Regions from separate parts of the Mixta hanseatica genome, predicted to be linked through region 3. Evidence: predicted binding sites of a transcription regulator. Region 3 holds the regulator's gene; each other region holds the start of a gene.
The links. Region 3 encodes PurR, which represses purine synthesis genes. Its sites were predicted from a motif close to CANGCAAACGTTTGCNTG; they were not measured.
Positions count from the first base shown of each region.

Region 1 (7,760 bases), 420 kb from region 3:
ATCTTTATCGGTGGCGGTTTCCGCCTTCGCCAGCACATATTTAGAGTTAAAGATGTTGAGACCTTTATTCTCCATCGCGCCCATATTAAAGAAATCCACCGCGACGATCATAAAGACGTCAAGGTCATACTCGAGGCCAAAGCGCTCCTCGTCCCATTTCATGCTGTTTTTCAGCGAGGTCATCGCCCAGTCGGCCCGATCGAGATTGCCACGATCGACGTAAATTTCCAGCGCGACATCGCGGCCGGAGCGCGTGGTAAAACTGTCGCGCAAGAGATCGAAATCACCGGCCACCAGCGCAAACAGATAGCAAGGTTTAGGGAACGGGTCCTGCCATTTAATCCAGTGGCGGCCATCGTCCATCTGTCCGGCATCCACGCGGTTGCCGTTGGAGAGCAGGAATGGATAACGCGCCCGGTCGGCGATCAGCGTGGTGGTGAAGCGGGCCAGCACATCCGGACGATCCAGATACCAGGTAATATGACGGAAGCCTTCCGCCTCGCACTGCGTACAGAGCGCCTCGCCGGATTGATATAATCCTTCCAACGCGCTGTTTTTATCCGGGTGAATATCGTTGACGATTTGCAGCGTAAAATTGTCCGGCAGGCCGGTCAGCACCAGCGCGCCCTCTTCCAGGCGATAAGCGTCCCACGGCTGGTCATCAACCGTCAGCGAAACCAACGTTAATTCTCCGCCGTCAAGACGCAGCTCGGCCTGATTATCGCCAAGGCGTTTAACCCTGCTGACAGCGGTAACGCGGGTAACGCTGGCGTCCAGATTAAAGGTCAGGTCGATATCGGTGATGGTGTAATCTGGCGCCCGGTAATCATGGCGGTACTTTACTTGCGGCTTTTGCGTCATAAACTCTTCTCGTATCAACAATGGTTTAACCCGCTAAGTCTATTCCGGTTGCGTCCGGCTTGCCATGTTGAAACCCCGCTTTTCGCAGTTAATGCTACATCCTGTTTACAATGGCACGTTTCTCCTCGACCTCTCACCCGATTTTATGCTGTGATTGGCTTCTATTAATCTGCTGGCAGGTTATACTTTTTATCTTTGCGACCTGTTTACACCTACGGAAACGCCCCGCGCAAGAGGATGCTGAAACGCACCATGACACGATACGCTTCCCCGATTTTAACCACGATGCTTGATACCGATGCCTACAAGCTGCATATGCAACAGGCTGTGTTTCATCGCTATCATGACGTGACCGTTACCGCAGAGTTCCGTTGCCGGGGCGACGATCTGTTAGGTATCTATGCTGATGAAATCAAGTCCCAGATCGCGCTGATGAGCCAGCTGGCAATGACGGATGAGGAGTCGGCCTGGCTTGCCGGTCTGCCTTTTTTTAAACCTGACTACCTGGCGTGGCTGAAAGCGTTCCGTTATAACCCGGAGCAGGTGAAAGTGCGCAACCATGCGGGTAAGCTGGATATTCGCATCAGCGGGCCGTGGCGCGAAGTCATTATGTGGGAAGTTCCACTGCTGGCGTTGATTAGCGAAGTGGTTCATCGCCACCGTTCACCGCAGGCGACGCCGGAAATGGCTGTGGAACGCCTGCAGGAAAAAATCAGCGACTTTAAGCAGCTGACGCAGGATCTTGATATGTCGCGCTTCCGCCTGATGGATTTTGGCACCCGCCGCCGCTTTTCGCGCGATGTGCAGTTGGCGATCGTCAGCGCGCTTCAGCAGGATTTCCCCTGGCTGGTCGGCTCCAGCAACTATGATGTGGCCCGTCAGCTGGGCATCACGCCGGTCGGCACCCAGGCGCATGAGTGGTTTCAAGCGCATCAGCAAATCAGCCCGGTGCTGGCCAATAGCCAACGCGCGGCGCTGCAGGCCTGGCTGGATGAGTATGACGATCGGCTGGGCATTGCCCTGACGGATTGCATCACCATGGACGCTTTTCTGCGTGATTTCGGGCCTGGCTTCGCCAACCGCTACCAGGGACTGCGCCATGACTCGGGCGATCCGGTGGAATGGGGTGAAAAAGCGCTGGCGCATTATCAAAAGTTAGAGATCGATCCGCAGACCAAAACGCTGGTATTTTCCGATAACCTCGATTTCAACAAGGCATTGGATCTTTATCGCCACTTTGGCCAGCGCACCAACGTGGTTTTCGGCATCGGCACTCGCCTGACCTGCGATATCCCGGGCGTTAAGCCGCTTAATATTGTGATTAAGCTGGTGGAGTGCAACGGGAAGCCGGTCGCCAAACTCTCGGACAGCCCGGGCAAAACTATCTGCCAGGATAAAGCCTTTGTTCGCGCGCTACGTAAAGCCTTCGATCTCCCGTTAGTGAAAAAAGCCAGCTAACGGCCAATCGTCAGCGCGATTTTTCAGCGCGCTGACGAGCGTTTTCCCTGCTTATCTTGATTAATTCGCGAAATAAAAAGAAAACTGTTGCCCGACGGTGAATTCTGCTTGTGTCCTGCCGGACGGCAAGTAACATAGATTAGCCCTAAATTCGGGGTTAACCTGTTTATTTTCGAACTAATAAAGAGAGAACTTTATGAGCGTAGTGCCTGTAGCGGACGTACTGCTCGGCCAGGTTGCGGTTGGCGAAGAAGTCACCGTGCGCGGTTGGGTACGTACCCGAAGAGATTCAAAAGCCGGTATTTCCTTTGTCGCCGTGTATGACGGCTCCTGCTTTAATCCCGTTCAGGCTGTCGTCAATAATTCTCTGCCTAATTACCAGAGCGAAGTGCTGCGTTTAACGACCGGTTGTTCCGTTATCGTCACGGGCAACGTAGTTGAATCTCCGGGCCAGGGACAGAGTTTTGAGATTCAGGCGACGGCCGTTGAGGTAGTGGGTTGGGTAGACGATCCGGATACCTATCCGATGGCGGCAAAACGCCACAGCATTGAGTATCTGCGTGAAGTCGCTCACCTGCGTCCGCGTACCAATCTGATTGGCGCCGTGGCGCGCGTGCGCCATACGCTGGCTCAGGCGCTGCACCGCTTTTTCCATGAAAATGGCTATTTCTGGGTTTCCACGCCGCTGATCACCGCGTCCGATACCGAAGGCGCCGGTGAGATGTTCCGCGTCTCCACGCTGGATTTAGAGAACCTGCCGCGTAACGCGCAGGGCAAAGTCGATTTCAATGAAGATTTCTTTGGTAAAGAAGCGTTCCTGACGGTTTCCGGTCAGCTGAATGGCGAAACCTACGCCTGCGCCCTCTCCAAAATTTATACCTTCGGCCCTACCTTCCGTGCTGAAAACTCTAACACCAGCCGCCACCTGGCGGAATTCTGGATGCTGGAGCCGGAAATTGCCTTTGCTTCGCTGGATGATGCGGCGGACCTGGCGGAAGCGATGCTGAAGTATGTCTTTAAAGCGGTATTAAGCGAGCGCGCAGATGATATGGCGTTCTTTGCCGAGCGCGTGGATAAAGAAGCCGTTAGCCGTCTGGAAAAATTCGTCACGGCGGATTTTGCTCGTGTCGATTACACCGATGCGATCGATATTCTGTTAGCCAGCGGCCAGACATTTGAGAACCCGGTTGAATGGGGTATTGACCTCTCCTCCGAGCATGAGCGTTACCTGGCGGAAAAACACTTCCAGGCACCGGTGGTGGTGAAAAACTATCCCAAAGACATTAAGGCTTTTTATATGCGCCTTAATGAAGATGGTAAAACCGTGGCGGCGATGGACGTGCTGGCGCCGGGGATTGGTGAAATTATCGGTGGCTCCCAGCGTGAAGAACGCCTGGACGTCCTGGACCAGCGTCTCAATGAAATGGGCCTGAATAAAGAAGACTACTGGTGGTATCGCGACCTGCGCCGTTACGGCACCGTGCCCCACTCTGGTTTTGGTTTAGGCTTCGAACGTTTGATCGCTTATGTCACTGGCGTACAAAATGTAAGGGACGTTATACCTTTTCCACGTACCCCGCGTAACGCCAGTTTCTAATATCTGGCATTAAATATAAGAAATTCATATATATACAAAGGCTGACTCTGTCAGCCTTTTTTTATTTTTGTAAATTTTGAGTTGTCTCACAAAGTTCCCTTATTTTTACATTTTGTAATACATATTTTCTTTATGAAACTACTATTAGGGTTTAGTAGCATTTTCGGGGTAGAATTACCTGGCGGCGAATGGAAAGATGCCTGCAGACACAGGAAGACACCAAACTCTGATCAAGCCTTTGTAAAGAAATCTTGACGGCAGTGGCAGGTGTCCAAATAACTCCAATGAGGGTAATAAGAAATGATGAAGCGCAATATTCTGGCAGTGGTTATTCCTGCTCTGTTAGCTGCCGGAGCAGCCAATGCAGCAGAAGTTTATAATAAAGATGGTAACAAGCTGGATCTGTACGGCAAAGCGGTTGGTCTGCACTACTTCTCTGATGACGACGGCTATGCCGGCGATGGCGATCAATCTTATATTCGCCTGGGCTTCAAAGGCGAAACCCAGATTAACGACATGATGACCGGTTTCGGTCAATGGGAATATGAATTCAGCGCCAACAACTCTGAAGGCGAAGATGCTCAGGAAGGTAACAAAACCCGTCTGGGCTTTGCTGGTCTGAAATTCGGCAACTATGGCTCTTTCGATTACGGCCGTAACTACGGCATCGCTTATGATGCTCTGGCATGGACCGACGTCCTGCCTGAATTCGGCGGTGACTTCGCTCAGTCTGACACCATGACCAGCCGTACCGGCGGCGTGGCGACTTACCGTAACAGCAATTTCTTTGGTCTGGTTGATGGCTGGGACTTCGCAGTTCAGTATCAGGGCAAAAACGAGCGTGACGAGCTGCAGCGCTCTAACGGCGACGGCTACGGCTTCTCAACCTCTTATGTTTCACCGATCGGTGTTGGCATTGTAGGCTCTTATAGTTCTCAGGATCGCACTAATGACCAGAATACTGTTGCTGATCTGGGTCGCGGCGACCGTGCAGAGTTCTGGGGCACCGCGCTGAAATATGACGCGAACAATGTCTACCTGGCTGCAAGCTATGGTGAAGGCCGTAACGCTACCCGTATCTCTGGCACCATTGCTGGCGTCGGCGACGTATCTGGCTTCGCAAATAAAACTCAGGATATCGAACTGGTTGCACAGTATCAGTTTGATTTTGGTCTGCGTCCGTCTATCGCCTATGTGCAGACTAAAGGCAAAGACATTGAAGGCGTTGGCGACGTTGACCTGGTTAAATACTTTGAAGTGGGCGCAACCTACTACTTCAACAAAAACATGTCTACCTACGTTGACTACATCATTAACCAGATTGATGACGACAATGAGCTGGGAATCGGCTCTGGCGACACCGTAGCAGTAGGCCTGGTTTACCAGTTCTAAGTTCAGCCTGTCGCAGAACGTTACGTTCTTAAGGTTCAAAAACGGGGCTTTATGCCCCGTTTTTATTTGCCCTGTTCCCGCATTTTTATTCACGATTCTTTTTCTCGCAAACGGTTGGCATTTCCACTTTCTGGCGTTAACCTGAGGCTTCATTTCGCTTTTCTTGAAGCTTACGGACCTCTCACATGTTTGAAAATATCACTGCTGCACCCGCCGATCCTATTCTTGGTTTAGCCGATCTTTTCCGCAACGATGACCGCCCGAATAAAATCAACCTTGGCATCGGCGTCTATAAAGATGAAACCGGACAAACGCCAGTATTAACCAGCGTAAAGAAAGCCGAGCAGTATCTGCTGGAAAACGAAACCACAAAAAATTATCTCAGCATTGATGGCCTGGCTGACTTTGCCCGCTGCACCCAGGCGCTGCTATTTGGTCAGGATAGCGCGATTATTAGCGCAAAACGCGCCCGCACCGCGCAAACCCCTGGCGGAACCGGCGCCCTGCGCGTGGCCGCTGATTTTCTGGCGACGCAAACCGGCGCTAAGCGCGTCTGGATCAGCAACCCCAGCTGGCCAAACCACAAAAACGTCTTTAATTCTGCCGGCCTCGAAGTCTGCGAATATGATTATTACGATGCTGAAAACCATCAGCTCGATTTTGACGCAATGCTGGCCAGCCTGCGCGGCGCCAAAGCTGGCGACGTCGTGTTATTCCACGGCTGCTGCCATAACCCAACCGGAATCGATCCTACCGCAGAGCAGTGGTCTCAGCTGGCGGAACTCTCTAAGGCAAGCGGCTGGCTGCCGCTGTTTGATTTTGCCTACCAGGGCTTCGCACGTGGTCTGGAAGAAGATGCTGAAGGGCTGCGGATTTTTGCTGCCAGCCACCAGGAGCTGATTGTTGCCAGCTCATACTCGAAAAACTTTGGCCTTTATAACGAGCGTGTGGGCGCCTTTACGCTGGTAGCCGCAGAGGCAGGCGTAGCCGATACCGCGTTCAGCCAGGTCAAATATACCATCCGTGCGAACTACTCTAATCCGCCGGCGCACGGTGCTGCCGTAGTGGCGACTATTCTGGGTAACGACGCGCTGCGCGCTATCTGGGAGCAGGAGTTAACGGATATGCGTCAGCGCATTCATCGCATGCGCCAGCTTTTCGTTAATACGCTGCAGGAAAAAGGCGCTAACCGCGACTTCAGTTTTATTATTCGTCAGAACGGCATGTTCTCTTTCAGCGGGCTGAATAAAGATCAGGTTATTCGTCTGCGTGAAGAGTTTGGCGTGTATGCGGTGAATTCAGGTCGAGTTAACGTAGCAGGCATGACGCCAGATAATATGGCCGCGCTGTGCGAAGCCATTGTCGCCGTGCTATAAATCCAAAGGCAAAAAAATGGGCCCGCTGGCCCATTTTTTATTTACTGCTCAGATTAAAAAAGGATTACTGATGCGTTCACGGCCCAGGGTGGATATTGGCCCATGACCGGGAATAAAGGTAATATTATCGCCAAGCGGCAGCAGCTTATTTTTAATGGAATCAATCAGCGCCTGATGGCTTCCCTGCGGAAAGTCGGTACGTCCGACGCCACCATTAAATATCACGTCGCCGGAAATTAATAAGCGCCCGTCGCGATGGTAAAAGACAATATGTCCCGGCGTATGACCAGGGCAGTGCAAAACTTCCAGCGTTGCCTTACCGACTTTTACCGTTTCACCCTCTTCCAGCCAGCGATCGGGCGTTAACGGCGCGCATTCCGCCAGGCCAAACATTTGGCTTTGCGTAGGTAGCGCTTCCAGCCAGAAGGCATCCTGTTTTTGCGGCCCGATAATCTCTACGCCATAATAGGCGGCCAGCTCGGCGGCGGCACCCACATGATCAAGATGACCGTGGGTCAGCAGTATTGCGCTTATCTTAACGTTTTGCGCTTCAACCTGCTGTTTAATCAGTTCCGCATCGCCGCCGGGATCGACCAGCGCGGCCTCACGCGTTTCGCTGCACCAAATCAACGAGCAGTTCTGCGCGAACGCCGTGACGGGAATAATATGATAATCCATAAAGCTCCATGACCCGCTCAGCCGGCGGGCATTCTCTGCATTACCAGTGGCGCACCGGCCCGGTATCGATATGTACAAAGTTACTACGTGGATAATATCCTACACCACCCGCGCGCATTTTTAGCGCCGCTTTGCGAATATTACTCAGAGAAATACCTTCGATATGGAAATCCATCGCCTGCCCAAGTGTATGGTAGCTATGTTTCGCCACGCCGCTGCTTTTACTTTTTCCGCGCAGCATATTATTGGTGGCCAATGAGCGATAGCCAGAAATGAGCTGGATTGGTTTACGATTCTCCAGCATCGCCTGTAAGCGATAAAGTTGATCAAATAACGTTGGATCGATACTTTTAATTTTATTAGCCCGATAATCGCGGAAAAAATGATTCAGCCGCGCC
Region 1 is NZ_CP082904.1:1,637,699-1,645,458, reverse strand. It holds gene pepN (aminopeptidase N) at 1-861, opposite strand, end outside; gene pncB (nicotinate phosphoribosyltransferase) at 1,114-2,319, shown strand; gene asnS (asparagine--tRNA ligase) at 2,516-3,916, shown strand; gene ompF (porin OmpF) at 4,217-5,308, shown strand; gene K6958_RS07885 (amino acid aminotransferase) at 5,494-6,684, shown strand; gene K6958_RS07880 (MBL fold metallo-hydrolase) at 6,733-7,362, opposite strand; gene mepK (peptidoglycan L,D-endopeptidase MepK) at 7,403-7,760, opposite strand, start outside.
Region 1: the regulator PurR is predicted to act here: its motif matches at 5,412-5,429, upstream of K6958_RS07885 (amino acid aminotransferase).

Region 2 (7,760 bases), 310 kb from region 3:
CACTTCTGATTTCAGGTAGCCGGAGCGCGGCTCAAAAACGCCCGTGTAGCCTTCCGGCACATGAATATCCGGCCAGCGTTGGCGGATCTGTTCCGGCGCTAACACCTCTACCTCCAGCTGGAACTGGCGCGCGCTTTCTATTACGTTGGTAATAAATGGCGAGTTGGCAGGGGAGAGATTGATAATGCCGCTGCGATGCATAATCCGCTCGCCGCACTGCTGCTCCAGTTCATCCCATAGCTGCTGGGCGCGCAATACCAGCGGCACATAGCGTGCGCCCTCGCCGTAGGCGTGGCGAATCAGACGCGTCGCGCCGTGGTGGCTGCCTTCCTGATGGGGCGGATGGGCGCTGTCGATCATCAGCACCTTAAGCCCGGCACGGGTCGCGTACCAGCCTGCGGCGGCGCCGACGGAGCCACTGCCAATAACGATAAGATCATAAACCATTAGCCAACTTCTCCTGATGCTGCGAAGGTTTAGCAGCATAGCAAAAGCGTGCAGATAATAAAAAGGCACCCCGGAGGGTGCCTGGTCAACCAAAAGTACTGGTTAATGCTTTTTGTAGTCTCGCGCAAGGATCTCGCTGGCTTCTATTTTAGCGATACCTGCTTCCAGAATGGAGATAAATTGTCTGGCAACGTCCGTAGTCAGCCAATAAGTCGGCCCTACGTCGGCTTCATCAGGCTGTTGCTCATTAGATGAAAGCGAATGCAGACGGATCATCATCGCATCATACGAGTCCACGGTACTGATATCCCATCCAACGAGGGGATGTGTCTGAATAATCTCTTTATTACTGTCCATTATAACCCCCTTATTACTCGTAGAACGAAGTGATTATTTGAGGTTTCAATGCGGCTTTTTTTCACAGAGCAGGTTGATTATAACAGTGTTACAGATTTAAGCGGCACGAAAAATGCTCGAATAGCGTAATTAATCGGCGCAGAATAATATTTGCACAGAATTCTGGTTATTTCTGGCGGAAAAAGAACTCCTGCATAATGCAGGAGTTTATAAATGTCAAAGGCTGGGATCGGGTTGAATTTTAACCGGGGCGTGACGTTTTTCCAGCTCGGCCGCCAGGCGAGCAAAATGCTGTTGCATTCCCTCATCATGATTTTGGTTTTGCGCTTCCAGCCGCAGGCTGTGGATCAATAACTGATTAGATTTATCGTCCAGACAAAAGGCAAGATAGGAAAATGCGTTTTCCAACACGGTAAGACGACGCTGCTGTTCACCAATTAACGCCAGCAGTTCACCAAAGGTCATCGCCTCTTCAGGTTTTTCAGCGGTCATGGTTAACACCTCCTGTAAGTCATGACGGACGCCAGAATATGTCATCGGCTTACAACAGTCTATAACCGCGTTGAGGCGGCGGCGAGGCGGTAAAGATAAAAAAAAGCCGGATGGCGATATCCGGCAAACAACGGCACAAAAAGAAGTCAGTCAGTGATAAACCAGTCGTCGGCGCTTTCCCAGGTTTCCTGCAGGATCTCGGTTACGCGATCTTTAGCTTCTTTACCACTGCCCATCACGGTCAGGTTATTCGCGCTGGCGTAGCGCACCGAAATATGGTTGGCCATTTCCGGAAATTCTTTATCGATTCGTTTTGACAGTTCCTGTGTCAGCGCATCGATAGCGCCGGCAGGGAGCTGAGTCGTTTTCGCTATAGTTACTTCAACACGCATATCTGCCTCCGCTGTGAGTACTGGCTATTTATACAGTTATCGCATCAGCAAAGCAATGAAAAGCTCGCGGGGAAAGGTGAAAAAACGAGGCAGATCGCAGAAGCGGCTGACCGCTAAGGCCAGCCGCCTGGAGAAGGTTAGGCGATGCGCCAGTTCAGCGTCTCACCGGCCAGGAACGGCACCAGCTTATCGCCTGCCGCCGCGATGCTTTCGGTCACGGTCCAGGGCTCGCGCACCAGACGCAGGGTGCCTTCATTCAGCGGCAAGCCGTAAAAGTTCGGGCCGTTTTCCGAGCAGAACGCTTCAAAGTGCTGCAACGCATCCATCTCTTCAAACACGGTCGCGTAGGCGGGCAGGGCGGTCGGAGCATTAAACACGCCTGCGCAGCCGCAGCTGGCCTCTTTGCGATGACGCAAATGCGGCGCGGTATCGGTGCCAAGGAAGAAGCGTCGGTTACCGCTGGCGATAACCTTACGCAGCGCTTCCTGATGGACATTGCGCTTCAGGATCGGCAGGCAATAAAGATGAGGGCGCACGCCGCCCACCAGCATATGGTTGCGGTTGAACATCAAATGCTGAGGCGTAATCGTTGCCGCCAGCAGATCGTTGCCCGCTTCCACATACTGCGCGGCCTCTTTGGTGGTGATATGTTCAAACACCACTTTCAGCGCCGGGTAACGTTGGCGCAGCGGCTCCATTACCGTTTCGATAAAACGCGCTTCACGGTCAAAAATATCCACGTGCGCATCGGTCACTTCGCCATGAATCAGCAACGGCATCCCGAGACTTTGCATACGATCCAGCACCGCTGCGATGGTATCGATATGGGTAACGCCGTGGCTGGAGTTAGTGGTGGCGTGGGCAGGATAGAGCTTGGCTGCGGTAAATACCCCTGCCCGGAAGCCTTTTTCCAGCTCATCAGGCGATAGCGAGTCGGTAAGGTAGCAGGTCATTAATGGCTGGAAAGCATGTCCTTCCGGCAACGCATCCAGAATACGTGCGCGATAGGCGATAGCCGCCTCCACGCTGGTCACTGGCGGCACCAGATTAGGCATCACAATGGCACGGCCGCACACGGCGCTGGTAAAGGGTAATACGGCGCGCAGCATCTCATCGTCACGCAGATGGATATGCCAGTCGTCAGGGCGGCGAATGATCAGTTGCTGAGATTGTGCAGTCATGAATTAGGCTCCGGCGATAGGAAAAAAGGCAGTTTTTAGCCGGGTACTAAGCATAAGGATAAAGGCAACCGATTGCACATGCTTTATGTCGGCCACGATAAAAAAGCCCTGGAAAGCGCGTGAATTGCTGTAGATATCGCCAGCGCGCCCGCTGAACGTCCACTTTGACAGTGGGAGAGGAGATCTAACGCCAGTGCGGCATGAAACAGTGAGGGATAAAAAGTAAATGGCCCGCGCCGGGGAAAGGACGCGGGCGACCGCTCGTTAGTCGGTAAAGGGGATCACCAGCTCGCCGGGCTTTACTTCAATGCCTTTCGCCAGTTTTTTCGCCATCGCTTCCGCTTTGCTGCGATCCTCGCTCAGCACATAAGCGGGCTCGCGATCGAAATAGCTTTTTAGCGATTGGTTAAGGTAGGGCCTCAACGTTTGCAGGATCGGCTGCATCTTATCCGGCTGCACGTTGGCATCCACGATCTCCAGATCCTTCAGATAAACCGCCCCTTTTTGTTTATCGAAAAACGGCTGGGCCTTCATCTTTAACTGCATATCAGCCTGCTGTGGACCCAGCAGCGAAGTGATATTCACTTTTGCATTGCCGGATAGGGTGACTTTACCCGCCTCTTCGCGGCCAATCTGGCTGCTGAGGTTGCTTAATACGATATGCGCATTAACCAGCCCGGAAACGCCAATATCTTTCTGATAATTATTATGTTTTTGCAGAGCCTGATTGATCTCCTGCTCGGAAATCGTGTATTGAGTCAGCTGATTACAGGCGGTCAACAGACCGGCCAACATCAGGGCGCAGAGCGCCAAAAACGCCTTGTTCATGACAATCCTCGAAAGTGATGCGGAGAAAGTCTCCTTTTAAGGAGGCTAAGCTTGCCGTAATCGCCGCCGTGAGTCACCAGGAAAACAGGAAAAGAGAGGGGAAAAGCGGGAAATGCAGGCTGCAGGCGGCGAAACGCCGCCCTTTAACCATTAACCCGCCATAGTACTTAACAGATTTACCTGAGTTTGCTTCGCCATATTATCGCGATATTCCGCTACCCGGCTGGGCCAGTTAATCCCTGCCACCAGCGACAGCGAACGCAGCAGAGGGAACAGATTGATATCATCAAGGCTTAACTCGCCGTTAACGGCGTTCGGTTTCACGATCAGCTTATCGAGATCGCGCATATCGTTAGAGATCTTTTTGATGAACCCGTCTGCGTGCTGCTTTAATTCAGCAAAGTCGCCGATGTTGGCTTCCTTTTTGTTTTTGAAATAAGCCCGCGCCTGCGGCGTTGCGAACTCGGCAAAACCGCCTTCGGCAACGCGCGGCAGCAACAGCTTATTCACGTAGCTGTTCACATTGCGCAGCCAGTCATTAATCGCAGGGTTGGTTTTGCCGGTCAGTAGCGGCTCGCCATCCAGCTGATCAACATAGCGCACAATATCCAGGCTTTCCGGCATGCAGCTGCCATCCTCTTTTTGCAGAATCGGCGCCATTTTCTGACCAATCAGCCGGGTTGGTGTCTCCTCATCATCGTTAAGCATTACCACCAGTTCTACCGGCAGATTTTTCAGGCCAAAAATCATGCGTGCTTTAACGCAAAACGGACAATGATCGTAAATATAGAGTTTCACCGCATCTCTCCTTACTGATATTGCCGACGGCGGGTTGCCGCCAGCAATTGTTTGAATATGCTTAAAAAGTATGGAAGAGATCCAGGGGAAGGGCAAACCGCAGCGGCGTATTAGCCGCCGCGCAGCATCGCTGGCGCCGCGGCGCGCGGCTGAAATTGCCACCACAGCGCCAGCAGGGTAATGGCGCCGGTGCCGCCCAACATCAGCCAGGGCAGCTCCGGTAAGGCCAGTTCGCGTCCGGTATCAAACATCCAGCCGCCGCCGGTATAGCCCAGCGCGCCGCCCAGCGCCAGACCCAGACGGCTAAAGCCAAGATAGCTGCCGCGCGCCCGTGCGCTGGCCAGTTCAGCGCTCAGGGTTTCACGCGCCGGCTCGGCGATAATCGCCCCGATATAGAACAGGCAGATTAAAATAAACAGCTGCTGTAGAGAGTCGGTCAGGCCGATCGGCAGCAGGCTGAGCGTCATCAACAGCAGGCCAGCCATCAGACGATGCTCCAGGCGGAAACGCTTTTCACTCCAGCGGGCGATCGGGTAAAGCAATGACAGCGACAGCGTCGCCTCAATGGCATACATCCATTTAACCGCGCTGGCGGTGCCAGCGATCTGGTTCACCATAATCGGCAGCATTAGCATCACCTGAACCGCCAGAATATAATAGCCGGTCAGCGTCAGCACATAGGCGCAGAAGCGACGGTCTTTCAATACCAGGCTCAGCCCTTCACGCAGCGGTGTCGGGACCGTAGAGATGCGCCAGGCAGGCAGCAGCAAGGCGTTAAACAGCGCGGCCAGGACGAAAACCAGTGCGCCGACCCAGCAGACCAGGCGGAAATCCCACGCCAGCAGCCAGCTGCCAATCAGCGCGCCCAGCACCGCGCCGGCGCTGTCCTGCATCATCAATAGCGAGAAGAAGCGGCCACGCGCTTCAGGGCGGATCAGCTTCACCACCAGCGCGGTGCGCGGCGGATCGAACAGCGTGCCGCCAATGCCGGAAAGCAGGCAGGAAAACCACAGAAGCCACGGCTCATGCGCCACCGCCATGGCGGCGAAACCGGCCGCGCGCAGCAGCATGCCGCAAACAATCATCGGTTTGGCGCCGAAGCGATCGGCAATGGCGCCGCCAAACACGCCGAGTCCCTGCTGAACCAGCTGGCGCAGCCCCAGCGCGATGCCGACCACCATCGCCGCCCAGCCAAGCTGATCAACGAAGCGGATTGAGATTAACGGGAACACCACAAAAAATCCCAGCACCACCAGCATATTATCTGCCAGCAGAAAAACCCGACCAAGACGTCGGGCGCGCGCCACTCCAGCCATGCTGATTCCTTAGCAATGCTAAATAAAATTACTGTTGAGGGATGTTATTTTGCGCGCTAACTGTTTAATTTAACAGCAAATGCAGAATGATATTTTTTTATCGATCTTTGGCAAAATGTGCTGTAATTTCAGTGTAGTAATGATGTCTGCCGCCGCGTTATCCTCCTGCTGTTTCGTCGCCGTTAATCGCAGCGCTAGAGAGGCATCGAGGGCAATCATCGGGTAGCGTTAATTTTTCGCCTGCCGGACATCAATTAATTTTGTTTATCAGCCATGGCTTTCAGGAGAAGAGATGTTTGGCTACCGTTCCGCCGCACCGAAAGTGCGCCTGACCACCGATCGGCTGGTGGTTCGTCTTGTTCATGAACGCGATGCATGGCGACTGGCTGATTATTACACTGAAAACCGCGCCTTCCTTAAGCCCTGGGAGCCGGTACGTGATGAAAGCCACTGCTATCCCTCCGGCTGGCAGGCGCGTCTTGGGCTGATTACCGATATGCATAAGCAGGGCAGCGCCTTTTATTTTGTCATTATGGACCCGGAAGAGAAGGAGATCCGCGGCGTGGCTAATTTTAGTAATGTGCTACGCGGGTCGTTCCACGCCTGCTATCTCGGTTATTCGCTGGGCGAGAAATGGCAGGGACAGGGGATGATGTTTGAGGCGTTGCAGGCGGCAATTCGCTATATGCAGCGTCAGCAGCGTATGCATCGAATAATGGCGAACTATATGCCGCATAATCAGCGCAGCGGCAATTTGCTGGCGCGGCTGGGTTTTGAAAAAGAAGGGTACGCGAAAGATTATCTGCTTATTAACGGCCGCTGGCAGGATCATGTGCTGACTGCGCTGACCCATCAGGAATGGGCGCCGGAGCGGCGTAGCTAAGCGTCGGATATTCACTTTATGCTCCGCCAGAGAAAGCGGCGCGGGAGTCTGCGATGACAGTAAAGATTGGGGTAGTGGGGTTGGGCGGTATTGCGCAAAAAGCCTGGTTGCCGGTGCTGGCGCAGGCCGACGGCTGGAGACTGATGGGCGGGTTTTCGCCCAATCAGCAGAAGGCGCAAAAGATTTGCGACAGCTGGCGGATGCGCTGTTATGCACAGCTTGATGCGCTGGCCGCCGACTGTGACGCGGTATTTGTTCACAGCAGCACCGCCAGCCATTATCAGGTGGTGCGCACGCTGCTGGAGCAGGGCGTAGACGTTTGCGTGGATAAGCCGCTGGCGGAAACGCTGAGTGAAGCGGAGGCGCTGGTAGAGCTGGCGCATAAGCGCGGACGGAAACTGATGGTAGGCTTTAACCGCCGCTTTGCCCCGCGCTATCAGCAGCTTAAAGCGGCATTGCAGCAGCCGGCTTCCATCCGCATGGAGAAACACCGCAGCGACAGCGTCGGGCCGCATAATCTGCGTTTTACCTTGCTGGATGATTATCTGCACGTCGTGGATACCGCGCTGTGGCTGGCGGAAGGTCAGGTCACGCTGCGTCACGGCGCCATCCAGACTACCGAAGCCGGCGAAATGTTATACGGCGAGCATCACTTTAGCGTGGGCGCGACCCAAATCACCACCAGCATGCACCGGCGCGCCGGTACGCAGCGCGAGTCGGTCACCGCGATTGCCGACGGCGGTGTCTGGCAGCTGGATGAGATGCGTGAATGGCGACACGAGCGTCATGGCGAAACGCTTATTGAGGCGGTGCCGGCGTGGCAAACCACCCAGGCTCAGCGCGGTTTTGACGGCGCGGCGCGCCACTTTATCGCCTGCGTACAAAATCAGACAATGCCGGAAACCAGCGGCGAGCAGGCGCTAAAAGCCCAGCGCATCGTAGAAAAAATCTGGCGTGACCTTGAGCGTGAATAACCTGCGGTAACAATCCTTTGTGGTTATTTCGCTGCGTATCGGTAGACTAACCGCCGGATCGGCCCGCCGCCGGTCCGCTATTGTCTGTTAAC
Region 2 is NZ_CP082904.1:1,747,745-1,755,504, forward strand. It holds gene solA (N-methyl-L-tryptophan oxidase) at 1-447, opposite strand, end outside; gene bssS (biofilm formation regulator BssS) at 550-804, opposite strand; gene K6958_RS08420 (hypothetical protein) at 1,021-1,296, opposite strand; gene dinI (DNA damage-inducible protein I) at 1,443-1,688, opposite strand; gene pyrC (dihydroorotase) at 1,826-2,869, opposite strand; gene K6958_RS08435 (lipoprotein) at 3,134-3,697, opposite strand; gene grxB (glutaredoxin 2) at 3,848-4,495, opposite strand; gene mdtH (multidrug efflux MFS transporter MdtH) at 4,606-5,811, opposite strand; gene rimJ (ribosomal protein S5-alanine N-acetyltransferase) at 6,104-6,694, shown strand; gene K6958_RS08455 (Gfo/Idh/MocA family protein) at 6,748-7,668, shown strand.
Region 2: the regulator PurR is predicted to act here: its motif matches at 2,931-2,948, upstream of pyrC (dihydroorotase).

Region 3 (7,760 bases):
GCTGGCGTTCAATGGTATCGATCCTGCAAATCCGCTGCGCGGCGCGGTCAATGAATATGATGCGCTGCACGCTATTTTTAAGCAGGTGCGCAAAGGTATAAAAGATCAGGGCTGCAACCGCGCCATTGTTGTCGCGCATAACGCCAACTTTGATCACAGCTTTATGATGGCCGCCGCCGAGCGCGCCGCGCTAAAGCGTAACCCTTTCCATCCGTTCGCCACCTTTGATACCGCAGCCCTGAGCGGGCTGGTCCTTGGCCAGACGGTGCTGGCGAAAGCCTGTAAGGCGGCGGGCATCGCCTTTGACGCCAGCCAGGCCCACTCGGCGCTGTACGATACCGAGCGTACCGCAGAACTATTCTGCGAGCTGGTTAACCGCTGGAAACGGCTGGGCGGCTGGCCGCCGCTGCCGGTGGCTGAAGAGCAGCCTGTCGACGCGCAGATCGCCGAGGGCGAATAGCCGGTCAGCATAAAATAAAAAAGGGCGCCCGAAGCGCCCTTTGCTGTCATAAACGGGATAAGGACTTATTCCGCTTCTTTATATTTTTCTGCAGTTTCTTTAATCAGCGTTTGCAGTTCGCCGCGCTGGAACATTTCGATTACGATATCGCAGCCGCCAACCAGTTCGCCATCTACCCACAGCTGCGGGAAGGTCGGCCAGTTAGCATATTTCGGCAGTTCAGCACGAATATCGGGGTTCTGCAGGATATCGACATAGGCGAAGCGTTCGCCGCAGGCAGAAAGAGCCTGAACCGTTTGCGCAGAAAAGCCGCAGCTTGGTAACTTCGGCGAGCCTTTCATATAGAGCAGAATCGGGTTTTCTGCGATCTGGCGCTGAATTTTTTCAACAGTACTCATAATTGCCTTCCTTAAATAGCATGCTTCGTGTCTATTGATTGTAGCGACTGTAGCGGGTTGCTGAAAACGACATTTTCTGTAAGGTTAAATAACGCAGGTTATTGTACCGGGTTGCGCGGCCAAAATAACCACCGTCTGGGGCATTTCTGCGGCGGCGATTAATAACTGGTCATAACATTGCTGAGATAAAAGCCTGTTTATGCTTATTTTTACATCTGTATGCACTTAAAGTTTATTTCACTAAAAAAGGCTTTATCTTTTCGCAATAAGTTCGATTAGAATTGGCCACCAGGAGTCTGCCGCTATGGCAGAAATAAGATTAACCTTGCGCTATCACTGCGCTTTGAGTGTAACCACACCATGCGTTTATTGATTACGCTTTTTATGCTGACCGTTGCCCAACTCTTTTTTAACGTTGCCCAGGCATCGCCGCAGGCGCCGGTTAAGGCCAGCCAGCATAAAGTTGATAAAAAAATCGCCCGCGACGACGATCGTCGTAAGCGTCGGCCGGTGAAAACGGCCAGTAAAAAGGCGCGTCCGGCCAGCGTTGAAAAAAACAAGCTGAAGAAAAAAAGCAAGCCTGCGGTGGTAACCGCCGCCAGCACAAAAAAAAGTCGCGCCGCAACCAAAACCGCCAGCGTGAAAAAAAGCAGCCTTAAAAAGAGCAAACAACGCTATGGTCGTCAGCGCGGCGACAAAAATTCGACGGCGCTCGCAAAGCGCGGGCCGCTGGAAATGAGTAAGGCGCACCGTGAACGCTATCAAAAAGCGCGTGAAACGGCGATGAACAAACTGATGAGTCAGCTAGGTAAGCCTTATCTGTGGGGAGGCACCTCGCCTCATACCGGTTTCGACTGCAGCGGTCTGGTCTGGTACGCCTATAAAGATGTAGTGAAATTTAAGATCCCGCGTACCGCCAATGAGATGTATCACCTGCGTGATGCGGCTCCGATTAACCGTGAGGCGCTGGAGAAAGGCGATCTGGTCTTCTTCCGCATCAATAACCGCGGCGCGGCCGATCACGTGGGCGTCTATCTGGGTAACGGCCGCTTTATTCAGTCACCGCGAACCGGTAAAGATATCCAGATTAGCCAGCTTAGCGATGATTACTGGCAGCGGCACTATGTTGGCGCGCGCCGCGTGATGACGCCGCGCACCATTCGCTAACGCTGTTGCGCAACAAAAAAGCCTGTCTTAGTGACAGGCTTTTTTTATCCTTCGTGCTGCGATCAGTGCATTACGGCAGTGAAGCTAAATGCAATAATCATCAGCAATGCCGCAACCGTGGTGCCTATTGATAGTTTTAAATCGGTGCTCATTCACCCTCTCCTTTAACCACACAAAAAATAACGGTATAGATTTTCCCATACTCCCTGGTAAAAATCTCGTTTTCTTTGCGCCACCTTGATAGAATCCCCGCCTTGCGTTGCGCAACGACAAAAAACCACCGTTGCCAACCCTTATTTTAAAGACGTCCCGCCTATCAGACGTACCTCAGCCCGCCAATTTCACCTTTATGCGTGCTGAATAACGCCATGCGGACGCAAACGATTAACATTAGCCTGATCAGACTATTACGTCAGGCGCAGGAGTATCTTTTTAATGGCAACAATCAAAGATGTCGCAAAGCGTGCCGGCGTTTCCACTACTACGGTATCGCACGTCATCAATAAAACGCGTTTTGTCGCGGAAGAGACCCGAGAGGCCGTCTGGGCAGCCATCAAAGAATTACACTATTCGCCCAGTGCCGTTGCGCGCAGCCTGAAGGTTAACCATACCAAATCGATTGGTCTGCTGGCGACTTCCAGCGAAGCGCCCTATTTCGCTGAGATTATAGAAGCGGTGGAAACGCGCTGTTTCGCTCGCGGCTATACCCTGATTTTGGGCAATGCCCACAACGATTTACAGAAACAGCAGGCTTACCTCTCCATGATGGCGCAGAAGCGCGTGGATGGCCTGCTGGTAATGTGTTCTGAGTATCCTGAAGCACTGCTGAAGATGCTTGAGGAGAACCGCAATATCCCTATGGTGGTGATGGACTGGGGCGAATCCCGCGGCGATTTTACCGATACCGTGCTGGATAACGCGTTTGAAGGCGGCTATCTGGCCGGGCGCTATTTGATCGAGCGCGGCCACCGCGACATCGGCGCGATCCCCGGCCAGATGGAGCGCAACACCGGCAGCGGACGTTTTGCAGGTTTCGTAAAAGCGTTGAATGAAGCCAACATCCCGGTACGTGATGAGTGGATCGTGCAGGGCGACTTTGAACCGGAATCGGGCTATCGCGCCATGCAGCAAATCCTGGCGCAAAAGCAGCGCCCTACCGCTGTTTTCTGCGGCGGTGATATTATGGCGATGGGCGCGATTTGCGCTGCGGATGAGATGGGGCTGCGCGTGCCGCAGGATATCTCCGTTATCGGCTACGATAACGTGCGCAACGCGCGCTATTTCACCCCAGCGCTGACCACGGTACATCAGCCAAAAGAGCAGCTGGGCGAAACCGCTTTCGATATGCTGCTGGACCGTATTACCAGCAAACGCGAAGAACCGCAGACCATTGAAGTGCATCCTACGCTGATTGAACGCCGCTCCGTTGCTGACGGTCCGTTCCGCGACTACCGCCGTTAATGCCTGAGGCTCAGGAAAACCGCTTCCTGAGCCTGCTACTCCTCACGCAGCCATTCCCGATTGATGGTTTCCGTATCGCCAAGATAGTCCAGTAGCCAGCGCAGCGCGGGTGAATTACTTTGCTCTGACCAGCTCACGCAACAGAAGCTATCCGGGAAAGGCTGCGGTAAGGTCAGCTCCGTTAGCTGCCGGGCTTGCAGCAGCGGCGCGGCAAAGTGGCCGGGCACCATCCCCACGCACAGCCCGGCGCGCAGGCAATCAAAGGCGCTTTCCCAGTCGGGCACCACCAGCCGGCGCTGATTATCCAGCGTCCAGGTGGTACGTCGCGGCAGCGCGCGCGAGGTATCTTCCAGCACCAGCGACGGCCAGGGACGAATATCATCATCCTGCAGCTGGGTCGTTATGCCGGCTAACGGATGATTAACGCTGACCACGCAGCGCCAGTTGAGCGCCCCCATATCGCGGAAGGCGAAGCGCCCGCCCACCGGGATCGCCTGGGTTGCGCCAATCGCCACATCCACCCGTCCGTCGGCCAGCGCATCCCAGACGCCGTTAAACACTTCCGGCGTAATCAACAGCTCCATATCCGGAAAGTGCCGGTAAAAATCGAGCACCAGCTGGCGGGTACGCTGCGGTTTAACGATACGATCCACCGCAATGCTTAACTGCCCGCGCCAGCCGTTCGCCACCTGTTGACACTGTCGCCGCGTGGCTAGCATTTTTTTGATAACAGCGCGTCCTTCGCGAATAAAAAGCTCTCCTGCCTCGGTCAGCACCACATCGCGATGCCGCCGTTCAAAAAGCGGCACCGCCAGCCAGGATTCCAGCTGACGCACCGTATAGCTGATGGCTGAGGGTACGCGGTGCAGCTCTTCCGCGGCAGCAGAAAAGCTGCCGTTACGCGCCACGGCATCAACCACTTCCAGTGCATATTCAGACCACATTTTTTGCCTGCAAAAATTTTGATATCAAGCGGCAAATTTTAGCGTTTCACATTGAGAAAAACATCCTTTACCCTCGCGCCGTCTGTTCACCTGCTTATAAACGAGAAAGAGATGCCTGGTTCAAAAGGATTTATGCTCTATCTGGCCCTGCTCAGCACGCTGGGTTTTCTGGCCACCGATATGTATCTGCCGGCGTTTACCGCCATGCAGGAAAGTTTTGCGACTTCCGCTGGGATTATCAGCGCCAGCCTGACCGTATTTTTAGGCGGCTTCGCCTGCGCCCAGCTGCTGTGGGGGCCGCTTTCCGATCGCTATGGTCGCCGACCGATACTGCTGTTGGGCCTCGTGCTGTTTGCACTGGGCTGCGCGGGCATGCTGTGGGCGAATGCCACCTGGCAGATGTTAACCCTGCGCTTTATTCAAGCGGTAGGCGTCTGTGCGGCGGCGGTAAGCTGGCAGGCGCTGGTGGTCGATCGCTATCGCGGCGCGCAGGCTAATCGCGTTTTTGCCACCATCATGCCGCTAGTGGCCCTGTCGCCGGCGCTGGCGCCGCTGTTAGGTGCCTGGCTGCTCAGTCATTTTTCATGGCGTGCGATTTTTCTGGCGCTGTTGCTGGTCACGCTGCCGCTGCTGTTTGCAACGGCGAAGCTGAAAAAAACTGCACCCGCCTCTGCAGCCACCGCTCAACGCAGCGGCTTTTTCCGTCTGCTGGCGTCACGTATCTACAGTGGCAACGTGCTGATTTACGCCGCCTGCTCAGCCAGCTTTTTCGCCTGGCTAACCGGTTCGCCGTTTATCCTGCACGATCTGGGCCTGAGTCCGGCTGATATCGGTCTGAGCTATCTACCGCAAACCGTGGCGTTTCTGGTCGGCGGCTTTGGCTGTCGCTCTGCGCTTCAGCGTCATAGCGGCCGCAGCCTGCTGCCGTTCCTGCTGATTTTTTATGCGCTAAGCGTGACCGCACTATTTATGGTTTCGATAAGCGACCATGTTACGCTCTGGGGCCTGCTGATCCCGTTTTGCGGCATGGCGCTGGCAAACGGCGCGATTTATCCCATCGTGGTGGCTAACGCCCTGCTGCCCTTCCCGGATGACACTGGTAAGGCTGCGGCGCTGCAGAACTGTTTGCAGCTGGGCCTGTGCTTTTTCGCCAGCCTCGCCGTCTCCTCCTGGCTGACCCAGCCTTTACTGACCACCAGCTCGGTAATGGTGTCGACGATTATCCTGGTGGCGCTGGGTTATGCCTTGCAGCATGTAGCCCACGACCGCACAGCGGAAACGAAAAACAGCCCGCCGTCTTCCCTTTCCAATTAAGCATCCGCCGCTGTCGGCATGCTTAGCGCACTAACTATTAGCCATTGTATAATGCCTTGCGGGAGAATATACTCCTTGCAAGGCAGTCACTTATAATAATTAACGTGCTTTTTCCCCGGCCAGCCAGCGCCTTTCAGGCGGCAGCGTACTGGTCAGGGCTTTCATTCAGTTTCAATCCTCTGCTTAACGTCGGATATCTGGCACACGGTCTTCCGTGAGATTTCTCACAATCCTGAGAAATTGACTATTCTGTTTCTCAGGTTCGTATCACACAGGTGATGGAGAAGCTATGAGTTCATCGTGCATAGAAGAAGTGAACCTGGAGGAAAACCATTGGTATCGTATCGCCCATGAAATGTTGGAAATGGCGGATATTGAGATCAATGGTCAGCGCCCCTGGGATATTCAGGTAAAAAATCCTGACTTTTTTAAACGCGTTTTACAGGAGGGATCCCTCGGCCTGGGCGAAAGTTATATGGACACCTGGTGGGAATGTGAACGCCTTGATATGTTTTTTCATCGCGTGCTAAAGCACAAGTTGGATCAACAGCTCCCTCATCATTTCAAAGATACGTTACGTATTGCCGCAGCGCGACTGACTAATTTACAGTCGAAAAAACGCGCGTGGATGGTTGGCAAGGAGCACTACGATTTAGGCAACGACCTTTTTTCGCTAATGCTCGATCCCTTTATGCAATACTCTTGCGGCTACTGGAAAACAGCCCAAACGCTGGAAGAGGCGCAGCAGGCGAAGCTAAAAATGATCTGCGAAAAGCTTCAGTTGAAACCGGGGCTTAAGCTGCTTGATATCGGCTGCGGCTGGGGCGGACTGGCGGAGTTTGCCGCGCGCCACTATGGCGTAACGGTCGATGGGGTAACCATCTCCGCCGAACAGCAGAAAATGGCGCAGCAGCGCTGCGAAGGGCTTGATGTCAATATTCTACTGCAGGATTATCGCGATCTGAATAATCAGTACGACCGCATCGTTTCCGTAGGCATGTTCGAGCATGTCGGCCCTAAAAATTACGCGACCTATTTTAACGTGGTCGATCGTAACCTTAAGCCGGACGGCCTGTTCCTGCTGCATACTATCGGCGCGATTAAAACCGATATGAACGTTGACCCGTGGATTGATAAATATATCTTCCCCAACGGCTGTTTGCCGTCGGTACGTCATATTGCCGAAGCCAGCGAGCCGCATTTTATTATGGAAGACTGGCATAACTTTGGCGCCGATTATGATACGACGCTGATGGCATGGCACGAACGTTTTCTGCAGGCCTGGCCGCAGTTGGCTGAGGAGTATGGCGAACGCTTTAAACGGATGTTCACCTATTATTTGAACGCCTGCGCCGGCGCGTTTCGCGCGCGTGATATTCAACTGTGGCAGGTGGTATTCAGCCGCGGCGTTGAAGGCGGCTTGCGCGTACCGCATTAATATCCTGCGGCGCACTTAAAAAACAGGCAACCTCACGGTTGCCTGTTTTTTATTACTTACTCTGCGGTGTTATTTTGCAGCGTGGCCGCCAGCGCCGCTTCACGCTGAGCCAGCACGCGTTCAACCGTATCCACGATCGCCTGAGTATGCGGATCGATTTCGATGTTTACCCGTTGCCCCAGTTTTTTGGCGCCCAGCGTGGTACGCATCAGCGTCTCGGGGATAAGATGCACGCAAAATTTCGTTTTGGTCACGTCGCCCACCGTCAGGCTGATGCCATCGATCCCGATAAAGCCTTTATGCAGGATATATTTCAGCAGCGAGCTGTCCTGCGGTTTAAACCAGATCTCACGGTTATTTTCGGCATTAATAATTTTGCTGATTTCAGCGGTGGTCATAATATGGCCGGACATCAAATGACCGCCAATTTCGTCGCTGAACTTCGCCGCACGCTCAATATTTACCACGTCGCCCAGCTGCAGATCGCCCAGGTTAGTAATGCGCAATGTCTCTTTTACCAGATCAAAGCTAACCCGATCGCCATTAATTTCCGTCACGGTCAGACAGCAGCCATTATG
Region 3 is NZ_CP082904.1:2,053,077-2,060,836, reverse strand. It holds gene rnt (ribonuclease T) at 1-460, shown strand, start outside; gene K6958_RS10015 (Grx4 family monothiol glutaredoxin) at 526-861, opposite strand; gene K6958_RS10010 (C40 family peptidase) at 1,219-2,025, shown strand; gene cydH (cytochrome bd-I oxidase subunit CydH) at 2,088-2,177, opposite strand; gene purR (HTH-type transcriptional repressor PurR) at 2,461-3,486, shown strand; gene punR (DNA-binding transcriptional activator PunR) at 3,522-4,430, opposite strand; gene punC (purine nucleoside transporter PunC) at 4,542-5,744, shown strand; gene cfa (cyclopropane fatty acyl phospholipid synthase) at 6,034-7,182, shown strand; gene K6958_RS09980 (riboflavin synthase subunit alpha) at 7,239-7,760, opposite strand, start outside.